Regions from separate parts of the Pseudoalteromonas sp. ECSMB14103 genome, predicted to be linked through region 2. Evidence: predicted binding sites of a transcription regulator. Region 2 holds the regulator's gene; the other holds the start of a gene.

Region 1 (7,401 bases), 110 kb from region 2:
TAAGTAAGAAACTGTTTAGCTTACGTAAAGCAATGTAAAGGAACGTCCAAACATTAAATAGGTCAGTTAATGTTCAGTTTCAGAGGTTAATATTAAGCCTAGTTATGTAACAACATAAACGAGGCACACTATGAAACTTACATTTTTACTATCGGGTATAATTGCCATTAGCGCGCTTTCAAGCACCGCAATTGCAGCGCCCAACGAGCGAGAAGCTCATAAAAATTATAAGCACGAAAACCCTAAACGCATTGAGTATAAGCGCGATGAACGTCGCCATGAAAAAAAACTACGTATAGAGCAAAAAAAAGAAAAGCGCCAAGACCGTAAAAAAGAAAAGAACAAGCAAAAAAAGCAGCAAGAAAAGCGTAAACAACTACGTTTCGACAATCATAAATATAACTACCTAACTAATAGGTATAAGCCGCGTTATTACAAAGAAAATAGATACATAAGGCACTTGCCAAGAAGAAGTACTTCTATTTGGTTTAATGGAATTTCATTTAGCTTTAATGACGGCATTTACTACCGAAAAGCTAAAAAAGGCTATCACGCTGTGATGCCACCTCGCGGACTGCGCATTAAAAAACTTCCAAGACATTATTCGCGTATGAAACATCGCAACACCACATATTATGCTTATCAGAACGTTTTTTATATTGCTGATAACGGCGGCTATAAAGTGGTAGACGCGCCAATAATTCAGCGCAACAAAGCAATTAAAATTGGCAACGTCTTCGACTATAGCTTAGGGCAAGTTTACGATGAACTACCATCGTCAGCTGAGCCAGTTACGATAAACTCTCAGCAATATTTTAAATACAACGATATTTACTTTTTGCCACAAATAAATGGTGACGAGATACAATACCTAGCAATCAGCTTAGGCTGAGCATTATTTAACTACTTAACCTGCCCACAGGTTAAGTAGTACTTTATTAATATTGATTTCAGCAATCCTCCTATAAAATTTCCTTTTGTAATCCCCCCTTCTAAAAACATAAAACGTTTATTTAGTGAACAATTTTAATTTTAGCTCCGTATGTATGTTTAATATTTGTAAATAAAGCGTTTATGACCTAAACCTAAATAGAGGCTTTATAGAGGAGCTCCACTTATGCCTACAACAAAAACAATTGAAAAAAATACCGAATTTGCTCGCTGTATAGAGTGTAACAAAGTAGATACGTTCGCTGCTTTTCACTGGTTAGCACTTGCGTTTAAAGATATGACCCGAGCCCCGTTACTTACTGTAATTTATGGCCTAGTGTTTAGTATTATTCCTGCAGCTATTATCTACTCTGCATTTTTTGCACAAAGCGTGTTTGTAATTTTACCCGCCACTGTTGCGTTTGTTTTAATTGGACCCGCTTTCGCAGCCGGCCTATACGACGTAGCATGGGAACTCGAAAAAGACCACAAACCCACTTTTAGGCATTCGCTAAAGTCGATGTTTAGAAACCCAGTTGGAGAGTGGGGATTTGCAATATTATTACTCGTAATAATGATTGCGTGGATGCGCATTGCCGCCCTTGTTCATGCTTTATACCCTAACTACGCTAACCCAACATTTGAAGAACTGTCAGCATTTTTAACGCTTGGTACAATTGCAGGTGGCGTTTTACTCGTGTCTGTTTTTTCAGTGTCTGCATTTACACCACAAATTATGATGGAAAGACGCGTAGACATAATGACAGCTATCGTCTCATCTATTAACGCCGTTAAAAATAACTTTGCGCCGATGGTTGTTTGGTCAATATGCATTTTCCTAATGGTTGCGCTTGGTTTTGTAACTGGGGCTGTTGGGTTTATTGTGATTATGCCACTACTTAGCTATGCAAGCTGGCACGCATACATTGCAGTAATCAAAACTAAAAAAGCCAGAAAATACGAATAGTTAACAAACTTTAACTTAACTTGTGCCACGATCTAGTGAAACTAGTTTGTGGCACAAATAATACTTTTCCCCTCCTCCCTTCATTTAAATGCCCCGATTTTTTTAAAAAGTCATAATTAAACATCCTCACTTTAGTAGCTATACTTTTTAGCGCCTGATAAAGTAATTTTTACTGTATTAAACATAATGACTTAAGGCACCTAATGGCAAATCAATATAACGTTCTGGATTCCCGGTTGCAGTTATGCTGTGGGAATGGCGGGTATACTCGCGAAGGTTTTTGCTATGTACCAGACTCTGATCGCGGTAATCATAGTGTGTGTGCAATTATGACCGAAGAATTTTTACAGTTTTCGAAGTCACAAGGTAATGATCTCATAACGCCCAATCCACTTTACGATTTTAAAGGCTTAAAAGCTGGCGACAAATGGTGTTTATGCGCAATAAGATGGCTTCATGCGCAACAAGCAAACGTTGCGCCGCCAGTAATCTTGCAGGCCACTAATAAAAAATCGCTTGAAGTAATACCGCTTGAATTACTAAAGGCACATGAATACACCCGTTAAAAATATTCTAGTTTAGTTTCAGCAAATCTATTTGGTCTGCAAATTTTACAAAAAGATGCAGACTTTTCATAACCACCTCATATTAATAAAAAACCAAACAAAAGCAAAAACACAAGCGACTGATTTAAAGCAATTTTATTTAGTTTAACTTTCGGCATATTGATTGCTTCATACAATTATCACGTATTTATTACGTAAAGGACTACGTGAAAATATTAAATAGTTAAGTAGGAGAAGTTATGAGCAATACAAATAAGCAAGCTAAATTTACTGCACCAGGTATGAGCAACGAATCAGCTGAAAAAACTATCGCAGCCTTAGATAACCGCATGGTTGCACTTATAGATCTTCAATTAACACTAAAACATATTCATTGGAATGTTGTTGGTCCTAATTTTATAGGCGTGCATGAAATGCTAGACCCTCAGGTTGAAGCTGTGCGCGAAATGACAGATACAATAGCCGAGCGTATTGCCACTTTAGGCGGCATACCAGTAGGGACACCTAAGTCAATTGTTGACCGCCGTACATGGAACGAATATTCATTAGGTAAAGGACTTGTTACCGAGCATTTAGGCGCGTTAGATAAGGTGTACAACGGTATTAATGCCGATCACCGTAAAGCCATCGAAACGGTATCAGATTTAGATCCAGTATCTGAAGATATGTTAATAAGCCAACTTACCGATCTTGAGCAATTTCAGTGGTTTGTAAGAGCACACATAGAGTCAGCTACTGGTGAATTAACGCAATAATACCTTTATTACCTAAGTACCTTAGCCCAGCATTTTTGCTGGGCTTTTTGTTTAAATCATAAAACAAAATATTACTAAGGTATTTGAGCCGTGCAAGAACTTGTGGCATAAGAATTAACCTACTAGTATCAGTAAGTAGTTTTCAATATTGGTACAAATTAGTATGATAAGTTTTAATACCCCTAAACAATTTTGGCTTTTTTCTTTAATATTTTTATCAGCCTGCGGCTCAGGCAGCAGTAATACCAATGTTCCTCAATCAAATACAAGTGTCAGTCAGACTCCAATTACACAAAATAATATCGAAGATAATTACAACATTATTATTTATGGCAATAGTCACAGCAGTCAGTTAGGGCGGATCATTGAGCATATAATCGAAAACCAATACCCAGATAAGTCAGTTCAAACAACCACAGTGTCGGGACCATTTTTAGATAATATTGTGAGTATTAGGGCAAACGTAGACAAACTTAAAAACAAAAATCCAAGCCATGCCATTTTTCAAGGCCAAAAATACTCTCAGTCTGGTTTAACAACTTACCCTACTGATGCCGCTGAGCATTTAATTTCATCAGCTAAGGCACAAAATATCACACCTATTTTATTTCCTGAACACCCACAAAGAGGCAACCCTGAAGAAGGCCAGCGTGTATACGACTTACATTTATCAATAAGCGCTAAACAACCTAGCTGCGTAGCTCCTATTGGCCTTGTTTGGAACAGGCTTTTAGTTTTGATGCCAAATGCAAAACTACATATGGATGATGGCAACCATGCCTCTTATGCAGGCAATGTATTAACAGCAATGACTTTTTCAGAAATAATTACTTCACGACCCGCCGATATCATGAAATTTGACCCAACGATTAATTTGTCAAAGCAAGAACAAGCTCTATTTGGTCAAGTAGTTACTGAAGTGCTTAATTTATATCCTGCTTGTGGTGTAAGCTAATCTAATTATAAATCTATTTTTGTGTTTTAAATTTTTTACTTTAATTAAAAATAAAATGTCAGGTTATTCTCATTGTTATCGACTAATAACATAACAATCAAAAGGAGAGTAATTATGAATACATTAACAGTAACCCCACTACATACTTTACCCGCTAGGAAAGCTAATCAATGGCTTCAAGACGGTTTTTCACTTTTTAAGCAAGCACCTGTAAAACTTTTTTTATTTTTACTGCTTCCTTTAATTATTGAAGGTATTTTTCAAATACTACCCGCCCCTTATGGCATGCTAGCCTCCAAATGGGCTGCCACTTTTGTAGGCAGCAGCGCTATTATCGTCATTCACCATTTGGCCACTCAAAAAGTATTTTCATTGAAGTCGATCTTTAAAGCTAAAAACTGGCTAAGCATGATTCCGCTTTCAGCAATTTTAGCATCTGCTTTTTTTCTTCAGTTATTTGTAGCAAAGCTTTTACTAGGAAATGATGGCATAAATTTACTTTTATTTTCGCAGCCTACTGAAGTTACCCAATGGCAACTAGGTATTATTTTTGCCTCGGTTATTCCTGTTACACTGCCTGTCAGTTTTGCAGGCTATTGTGTTTTACTTGGTGATAAAAATGTACTGCAAGCATTAAAAAGTAGCCTAAATGCTTTTTTCTATGCGTTTAAACCAATGTGTTTAATCGCGCTAATTTCTTTCTTAAGTCTATTGTTAGCTCCTTATACTTTTTTATTAAGTGCGATTATTACGGGTCCTATACTCACGTGTATAAGCTATATTGCTTACAGAAGTGTATTCATCAAAAACAAGGAAGACTAGTGGAAAAAAGGGATCATATTCATGAGATACTACTGCAATACGCACCTTTAATGGCGCGTATTGCTGCAACACATGAAGCAGACCAAGCACTTAGAGAGGACCTACTGCAAGATATATCGTTAGCTGTTTGGCATGCAGTAGAAAACTTTAGAGGCGATTCAAGTATGAAGACCTTTATTGCTAGGGTCGCACACAACCGTGCTGTCGATCATGTTTTAAAAGAAACACGTCGCCAAGATCGTCATAATTTAAGCGACCCTTTACTTGACTTGGTTAGTACTGATTCTCACAAACACAGCGATAACACGTATGATTTAATGACAGCAATGAGACGGCTACCATTAAAATTTAGGCAAGTTATTTCTCTTCAATTAGAAGGTTTTAACCAAGCCGAAATAGCACATACGTTAGGTCTAAACGAAGCGAACGTTGCCAAGCGCGCTAGCCGCGCACGTGTGCAACTTCAAAAGCTAATGGAGCAATAATAATTATGGATCCACTATTAGAACAATGGCAAAAAGACTATAAAAATGCGACTCCAAAACTAGATACTGCCGCACTACTGGGCCAAATTACATCGGCAAGAAAAAAACAATCAATTAAAGCATGGTTAGACTTAGTTGCTGGCGCATTTGTTAGCTTATTTTGTATCTATGCGTTAGTTTTTGAAGCAACTAGCACTCCTGAGCAAGTGTTATACGCAATTTTAACTCCGTTACCAATTGGGTTTTCAGTATGGGCATTTATTCAGCGCAAAAAGCTAATAAAAACACACACCCTAGATGTTAATGGTTTACTACTTTTTAAAAAGCAGCAGCTCATTAATCAAATAAACTATTGGCGCTTAAACCTTATAGGCTGTTCCATTTTGTGGGCAGTACTTTGCATCACTGCGGCCGTGAGCATTTTAATGTACAACCACACAACAATATGGCTCACACAAGTAGGTATTGGCACTTTGGTACTAATTGCCACACTAGCTCGCTACATTCATGTAAAGTTAAATTTTAAAAGTAAGCTAAAGCTAATTGAAAGTTTAAAGTAGATTTTCCAGCTTAAGCTACTCAATAAGGTGTTTACACCAAAACTGTAAACTAAATTAAATATCTAATGATATTTAAAATCCATTAAAATAAACAATATATAATTGTTTGGTTGGTTTAATTTCAAAGGTACAGTGCTTACCGCTACTATACCCAATAAAGGTCCGTTAAATTTTTATAATTGATTAATTAACCTTCCAACTTATTTTTATTGAGCTTAATGTAAATCAATAACTTTTTGTAAATGGCGGGCTGTCTATAATAAAGCTAACGAATATTTGTCTCTTTATTGTAACTTGTAGTTAAAAGTTGTCATTCAGTTCACTTTACTTCTATAGTAACGCAATATAAACATTAGGTATTACTATGCAGAAAGCGCGAATTCCAGCGGATGAACAATCTCGATTAAAAGCATTATATGAGTACGAAATATTAGATACAGAAGCAGAAAAAGTATTTGATGACTTAACTCAACTTGCCTCAGATATATGTGATACCCCTATATCACTTATAAGCTTAGTCGATCCGCAAAGACAATGGTTTAAATCAAAATACGGTATTGATGCCAGTGAAACAGAGCGTGATATTGCGTTTTGTTCCCATGCTATTTTGCAAGACCAAGTATTTGAAATACAAAATGCTTTACTTGATGAGCGCTTTCACGACAACCCTTTAGTAACCAACGATCCAAACATTCGCTTTTATGCAGGTGCCCCCCTTATCACACCGCAAGGCAGTACAATTGGTACTTTATGTGTAATTAGTGATAAACCTAAAAAATTAACTAAAAAACAAATTAGTGCGTTAACTATTTTAAGTAAAGAGGTAATAGCCCAATTAGAGTTAAGGCTAAAAAACAGAGAACTAAGTAAAGCATTAGAACAGCAAAAAACTCATATTCAAGAGCTTGAAAAACTAAAAGCTGAAGCAGATACATCCAATAATTTAAAAGGTAAATTTTTAGCTAATATGTCGCATGAGCTAAGAACACCACTTCACGGTATCTTAAACTTGGCCGAATTTGGCTTATCTGACAGCAGTAATAGTGAAAAAGATATTGCGCTAAAAAGTATTCTAAACTCAGCCAATATTTTATCCAATATAGTGAATGATATTTTAGATTTTTCAAAAATAGAAGCTGGAAAATTAGATATTGAACATATCGACTTTAACCTTAAAGACGTTGTTAATGGTGTAATTGAGCCACTAAAAAAACAAGCCTCTGATAAAGGTATAAAGTTTAATGTATCAATAGATAAAAAAGTGGCTGAAACATTAAAAGGTGACCCACTAAGAATATCGCAAATATTAAATAACCTATGCTCAAATGCAATTAAATTTACTCAAGCTGGGCACGTTGATT
Region 2 (7,401 bases):
AAATAACAAACCTTTGACCACAAAAGGGACTAGTTCATGAATGCAGCGCGCATAATATTAAGCGTTTTATTCATCAGCTGTATGGTTTGGCTTTGGTACCCTTATTTTACACAAGTAAATTTACCACAACAAACCGAAGCAGACATAATTGCAAAGCCAGATTACACAGCCATAGAGCTAAAACAAACAGCGTATGACGAAAATGGGAAAATCAGCCATAAAGTAACGGCAGCGCGAATGGAGCTATATCAAGAATTAGGGTTTACCTTTTTTGATAAACCTATTTTTACGCTATACAACAACAAGCAAACATGGCGAATTAACGCTAATGAAGCAACATTGTACGAAGGCAGACAATTAATATTAGAAGGTAACGTTGTTGCTAGTAATTTAACTGATAACGCAATGATAGATAAAATTAATGCTGATAACATTCAGGTAGATATAAAATTACTAACGATGCAATCAGAGCAGCCTGTCATTGTTACAGGGCCCAATTTAAAAATCACCGGTAAAGGCTTAGAAGCCGATTTAAAAACCGAAGTGATAAAATTAATTAACCATACGCGAACTATTTATTATGACCAATAAACTATCAACACTCTTTATTATTCCAACATTTTTACTTGCATTAGGTACTAATGCCGCTGAACCAACAGCGCCAATTTCTGCAAATCAAATTTCGATTAGTGCGGATAAACAAGAGGGTCAACTAAAAGAAAACGTAGGTATCTTCGAAAAAAATGTTGAAATTATTCATGGCGACAGAAAAATTACCGCAGACCGCCTTGAGGTTCACAAGCGCGATGAGCTAGGCGACAACAAGCAATTGTTAATAGCTACAGGTAAGCCTGCTTATTTTGAAGAAAAACAAGCCGACGGCACAATAATGCGCGCCAGCGCTAATGAAGTTAGATACGATGTTTCAACGCGTTTTTTAACATTAATTGGAGATGCAGAGATATCTCAAGCTGGGCAAAAAATGAATGCTAAAAGCATTACCTACGATATAGAACAGCAGCTTATTAGCGCCGAAAAAGATGAAAGCTCAACTGACCGTGTACACACTATCTTAGTGCCTGTGGAGCCTAAAAAAAATGACAAAGGCCAACCATGAGTACATTAAAAGCAGAGCTACTAGCCAAAAGCTACAAAGGCCGTGAAGTTGTAAAAAATGTGGGCTTAGAAGTTAAAGCTGGCAGTATTGTAGGCTTGCTTGGGCCAAACGGCGCAGGTAAAACAACAACCTTTTACATGATTGTAGGCTTAGTCCCTAGCGACAAAGGCAAAATATCTATCGATGATAACGATATTACGCTTTTACCTATGCACAGTCGTGCTAGATTAGGCATAGGCTACTTACCACAAGAGTCGTCTATATTCAGAAAATTAACAGTGTATCAAAACTTAATGGCTATTTTAGAAACTCGAAAGGAGCTCACTAAACAAGCCAGAGAAGATACATTGAATAATCTATTAGATGAATTTAGCATTCAACACATTCGCGATAGCAAAGGTATGGCATTATCGGGCGGAGAACGTCGCCGAGTAGAGATTGCACGTGCTTTAGCCGCAGATCCAAAGTTTATTTTGCTAGACGAACCATTTGCCGGTGTTGACCCTATCTCAGTATTAGATATTAAAAAAATTATTGAACACCTGAAAAACCGTGGGATTGGCGTATTAATAACAGACCACAATGTAAGAGAAACCCTTGATGTTTGCGAAAAAGCCTACATTGTTTCTCATGGGGAACTGATTGCTTCTGGTACCCCTGAACACGTATTAAATGATAAAACTGTACGCGATGTATATTTAGGCGAGCAATTTAGGCTGTAACATTTACGCCTTATTTATAAGCATCTGCTAGTATTAACTATAACAACTTAAAAGGATTGTTAGAGATACATGAGGCAATCACTACAGCTGCGCATGGGCCAGCAACTTACAATGACACCTCAGTTGCAACAAGCTATTCGCTTGCTGCAATTAAGCACATTGGATCTTCAGCAAGAAATACAAGAAGCGCTCGACAGCAACCCATTACTTGAGGTTGAGGAGCAAGACTATGCCGATGATCTTGCGGGCAAAAATGAGCAAAAAGCAGATAACGATGAAGTTACAGTAACCGTATCTGCAGATGAAGCCCCTAGCGAGTATGAACAAGACAGTGGTGAAGCGCTTGCTAAAGATACTGTAAGTGACGACATGGCAATGGACGTTAGCTGGGATGAGTACATGAGTGCAGCCCCTGCATCATCTTCAGGACCAATGCCTGAAGATGAGTCTATATATCAGGGCGCATCAACTGAAACGCTTCACGAATACTTAATGTGGCAATTACAATTAACGCCATTTAGCCCTACAGATGAAGCCATTGCTATTGCTATTGTAGAAGCGGTGGATGATTCAGGCATACTGACACTCAGTTGCGAAGAGATTTTAGAGAGCTTTAATCAAGATAACGATGATGACGTTGAGGTTGAACTTGACGAAATAGAAGCGGTATTAAAGCGCATTCAGCTATTTGACCCAGTGGGTATTGCGGCACGTAGCTTACAAGAGTGTTTGTGTATTCAGTTAAATCAATTTGATAAAGGCACGCCTTTTATTGATGAAACAAAAATGATTTTAACCGAGCACATTGATTTGTTAGCTGCTCGTGACTACCGTACATTAATGAAAAAAACGAAGCTCAAAGAAGATGAGCTTAAAGAAGTAATGACACTTATTCATACGCTCAACCCTAAGCCTGCAGACACAATAGTACGAGAAGAGTCTGAGTATGTAATACCTGATGTGTCAGTTAAAAAAATTAAAGGCCGCTGGATTGTAGAGTTAAACCCAGACAGCATGCCAAAAATTCGTGTAAACAGCCAATATGCAGCGATGTCGCGTACAGTTAAATCAAGCGGCGACAGTCAATTTATTCGCTCACATTTACAAGAAGCTAAATGGTTTATAAAAAGCTTAGAAAGTAGAAATGATACACTTTTAAAAGTAACTAACTGTATTGTTAAACAACAACAGGGCTTTTTTGAACACGGCCCAGAAGCCATGAAACCGATGGTTTTAAATGATGTTGCCGAAATGGTAGAAATGCACGAATCAACAATTTCGCGCGTAACTACGCAAAAGTATATGCACACACCGCGTGGAATATTTGAGCTTAAATACTTTTTCTCAAGCCACGTAAGTACCGAAAATGGTGGAGAATGTTCATCTACGGCAATACGTGCACTTATTAAAAAATTAATCGCAGCAGAAAACTCAGCAAAACCATTGAGTGATAGCAAAATTGCGGATATATTGGCTGAGCAAGGAATTAAAGTAGCGAGACGTACAATCGCAAAATATCGCGAATCTCTGGCTATTCCACCGTCAAATCAGCGAAAGAGCCTGATCTAAGACGCTAAACAAAGAGGGTAATGCTTATGCAACTAAATTTAACTGGTCGTCATGTAGAACTAACTGATTCATTAAGAGACTATATAAATACCAAATTTGCGAAGCTAGAAAGGCACTCTGATCATATTAATAATGTTCATGTCATTCTTGATATAGAAAAACTAAATCAAAAAGCAGAAGCAACTATTCATGTAAGTGGTGCTGAATTATTCGCATCCACTGAACATCAAGATATGTATGCAGCTATTGATTCATTGATTGACAAGCTTGACCGTCAAGTAATTAAACACAAAGAGAAGCTTGCTCGACACTAATATGATGAAATTAAGTTCACTTATATGCCAGGACTGCAGTAAAGCTGCGGTCCTTTTTAATAGTAAAAAAAGAATTTTAGAGTTTATTAGCGAGCTGGCTCACGATAAATTTCCGTATTTATCTCAACAGGATATTTTGGGCGCTTTATTAACCCGCGAAAAGCTAGGCAGCACAGGGATAGGCAGAGGTATTGCTATTCCACATGGCCGAATGAGCGGCGCACAAGAACCTTTAGCATTGGTGTTAGTAAGTGAAACACCGATTAATTTTGATGCTATAGACAACCGCCCTGTTGATATTTTTGTTGCACTCATCGTACCTGAAGGCGATAACCAACAGCATTTAAAGACGCTAGCAACGATAGCTGATAAACTAAAAAATAAAGAATTTTGTAAGCAGCTTCGCTGTGCTAAATCGGATGCTGAGTTGTATCAAATTATTGTTGACCAATCGTAACAAATTTAAAGGGTGATTAATGGAGTTGATTATCATAAGTGGCCGTTCTGGTTCTGGTAAGTCGGTTGCTTTGCGCGTTGTTGAAGATCTAGGTTATTATTGCGTAGATAACATTCCAGTAAATTTATTACCTTCTTTAATTAGAAGCGTTTCTGATAACTACGATAAAATTGCCGTTAGTATAGATGTGCGAAATTTACCAAAAGAGCAAGATGAATTTAATCACATCATCGAATACTTACCGGGTTTTACAAAACCAACGCTGTTCTACTTAGACAGTGAAGATCAAACCCTTATTAAGCGCTTTTCTGAAACCAGACGCTTACACCCTTTATCAATAGATTCACTTCCGCTTGATTTAGCCATAAAAAAAGAAAAAGAACTTCTCGATGTGCTAATTACGCGCGCCGATTACATGATCGATACCAGTGAGCTAAGCGTTCATCAACTTGCTGAATCAATTCGCGAAAAAATATTAGGTAAAAAAGATAAGCAGCTGATTGTTACATTTGAATCATTTGGTTTTAAACATGGCATTCCTAAAGAGGCAGATTACGTATTTGATGCACGTTTTTTACCTAACCCGCACTGGGAGCCTGAACTAAAACCACTCAATGGCCTAGACCAACCAGTAAAAGATTATTTGGCTAGCCACAGCATAGTTCAAAAATTTACATGGCAAATACAAACCTTTGTACAAACATGGCTACCACACCTAGAGCGAAATAACAGAAGCTATTTAACTATTGCGATTGGCTGTACTGGCGGGCAACATCGCTCTGTATATTTAGCGCAAACAATTGGCGAAAGCTTTGCAGTTACGCATCCCAATGTAAAAATACGTCACAGAGAACAAGAAAAGTAATTTTACAAAACTAATAACCTGTTCAGCTTTGATAGAGTAATGTATGCGTATAGAAGACACTTTTTTAATACAAAATAAATTAGGACTGCATGCCAGAGCCGCGACTGTATTAGCCCAACTCGCTGTAAAATTTGATGCTTCAATCACCTTGTTTCAAGATGATAAAGAAGCTGCTGGTGACAGTGTATTAGCACTGATGCTACTTGAAAGTAGCCAAGGTAAAGAAGTTAAAGTGGTATGTGAAGGGCCTGATGCAGAGCAAGCTTTAAATGCAATTGGAGAACTTATTTCGCAACGATTTAACGAACAAGAGTAACGTTAATTTTTAACATTTAAATAAAATAACTATAATCAAAATAACTGGCTGCTAGGTCGTACTCCCCCACCCATTAGGTAACAGTTACAGTATAAATAAAGGACGCCAATGCCCGAAGCTTTTGAACAAGACTACCCACTACAACAACTAAAACAAGTGACCAAGTCACTTAATAGTGGTCAGTTTGTTCAAGTTAGGCGCATGCTCGCAAAAACAGCGCCATGTGATACTGCGTTATTATTAGAATCATCTCCACACAAAATTCGTCGCTTGCTATGGCAGTTAGTTGATCCTGATGTTCAAGGTGATGTACTCGAAGAATTATCAGAAGACGTGCGCCTGGGTATTATTGCCCAAATGGAGCCTGAGCACATTGCTGCTGCCACTGAAGACATGGGTCACGATGACCTAGGTGAAGTATTACGTAGTTTGCCTGACACCGTTTACCAAGACGTTGTTAGCGCCATGGACACCCAAGATAGAGAACGCGCAACACAAGCGCTATCTTATCAAGAGCGTTCTGCAGGTGCACTCATGAACACCGATACGGTAACTATTCGCCCGGATGTGACCATTGATGTCGTACTACGTTATATTCGACTTCGCGGAGAGTTACCTGAAGGCACTGATGACCTGTATGTGGTTGATAAACATAACTGCTTTATTGGTGCTTTATCGCTGAGTACATTGCTAACTAATCCACCAGAAAAAATTGTTCGCGATTTAATGGATGAAGAATGTGAGTCAATTCCAATTTCAATGGATGAAAGTGAAGTCGCACAACTGTTTGAGCGCCATAATTGGATCTCGGCCCCAGTTGTTGATGACAACGATCAGCTACTTGGTCGTGTCACGATCGATGATATTGTTGACGTAATTCGTGAAGACGCCGAACATAGTTTACTGAGTTTGGCGGGCCTTGATGATGAAGAAGATACCTTTGCCCCTGTCTTAAAAAGCTCTAAAAAACGCTCAGTATGGTTAGGAGTTAACTTATTAACTGCGCTTGCGGCCGCCTTTGTAGCCAGTTTTTTTGAAAGCACACTCGATATTTTACCCATATTAGCAGTGCTTAATGGCATTGTTCCTTCTATGGGCGGTGTTGCTGGTAGTCAATCACTCACACTTGTTATTCGTGGTATAGCTGTTGGTCATATAAATCAAACCAACCAACGCTTTTTAATGATGAAAGAACTCGCTATTGGAGCACTCAATGGCATTTTGTGGTCATTGTTGATAGCGGGTGTTATTGCACTTTGGCAGTGGGACTTTATGCTCGGCGGCGTACTCGCTTTTGCCATGTTTATGAACTTAGTTGTGGCAGGGGTTGCTGGTGCAAGTATTCCAATTTTACTTAAAAAAATGAATATAGACCCTGCACTTGCAGGCAGTGTAGTGCTAACAACAGTGACAGATATTGTGGGTATTTTTGCCTTTTTAGGCACCGCCACTTGGCTGTTAATATAAATTTAAAAGCTGTTATAAAAAACGCGCAGTTAATTTATAGCTGCGCGTTTTTATTGTCTCGGTAATAACTATCTGGCTTTGTGCCTATTTCCACCCACTTTAGGTTTTGTATTAGCCTTTTTAAACTGACTAAATCCCGTATGACGTGTAAGCGCTGGGCGAGCCCCTTTACGGCCTTTATTAACGGTTTTACCCGCTTTTTCATCACGGCCTTCTTCTGGCACTAAACAGTTTGGCCCTTTGCCAATTAAGTTGGCTTTACCCATTTTGCGAAGTGCTTCACGTATCATTGGCCAGCCCGATGCATCATGGTAGCGCAAAATAGCTTTGTGTAATCTGCGCTGGCGTGCTCCTTTTGGCACTGGCACTACTTCACTATTATTCTTGATATTACGCAGTGAGTTCATCTCTGTATGGTAAATAGTGGTCGCATTGGCCATTGGAGATGGATAAAAGTTTTGCACTTGATCCAACTTAAAGTCGTTAGACTTAAGCCATAAAGCCATGTTTACCATATCTTCGTCTTTAGTTCCTGGATGCGCAGAAATAAAATACGGAATTAAATACTGCTTTT

The links. The regulator sigma-54, encoded in region 2, starts transcription at its own class of promoters, with help from an activator protein. The targets are predictions, from matches to a motif close to GTTGGCACGNNNNTNGNNT.
Region 1: dps (DNA starvation/stationary phase protection protein Dps) is a predicted target of sigma-54. The motif match lies at 2,614-2,632, and genes of this name have one in related genera.

The regions. Positions count from the first base shown of each region.
Region 1 covers NZ_JWGY01000001.1:358,156-365,556, reverse strand. Annotated here, with positions in the region: gene RF53_RS01660 (DUF6515 family protein) at 131-892, shown strand; gene RF53_RS01655 (DUF2189 domain-containing protein) at 1,118-1,897, shown strand; gene RF53_RS01650 (DUF2237 family protein) at 2,101-2,463, shown strand; gene dps (DNA starvation/stationary phase protection protein Dps) at 2,703-3,218, shown strand; gene RF53_RS01640 (hypothetical protein) at 3,382-4,173, shown strand; gene RF53_RS01635 (hypothetical protein) at 4,288-4,995, shown strand; gene RF53_RS01630 (RNA polymerase sigma factor) at 4,995-5,480, shown strand; gene RF53_RS01625 (hypothetical protein) at 5,486-6,040, shown strand; gene RF53_RS01620 (GAF domain-containing hybrid sensor histidine kinase/response regulator) at 6,405-7,401, shown strand, end outside.
Region 2 covers NZ_JWGY01000001.1:245,087-252,487, reverse strand. Annotated here, with positions in the region: gene kdsC (3-deoxy-manno-octulosonate-8-phosphatase KdsC) at 1-40, shown strand, start outside; gene lptC (LPS export ABC transporter periplasmic protein LptC) at 37-591, shown strand; gene lptA (lipopolysaccharide transport periplasmic protein LptA) at 581-1,117, shown strand; gene lptB (LPS export ABC transporter ATP-binding protein) at 1,114-1,839, shown strand; gene RF53_RS01100 (RNA polymerase factor sigma-54) at 1,909-3,408, shown strand; gene hpf (ribosome hibernation promoting factor) at 3,435-3,722, shown strand; gene ptsN (PTS IIA-like nitrogen regulatory protein PtsN) at 3,727-4,179, shown strand; gene rapZ (RNase adapter RapZ) at 4,199-5,044, shown strand; gene RF53_RS01080 (HPr family phosphocarrier protein) at 5,088-5,360, shown strand; gene mgtE (magnesium transporter) at 5,469-6,827, shown strand; gene RF53_RS01070 (YgiQ family radical SAM protein) at 6,896-7,401, opposite strand, start outside.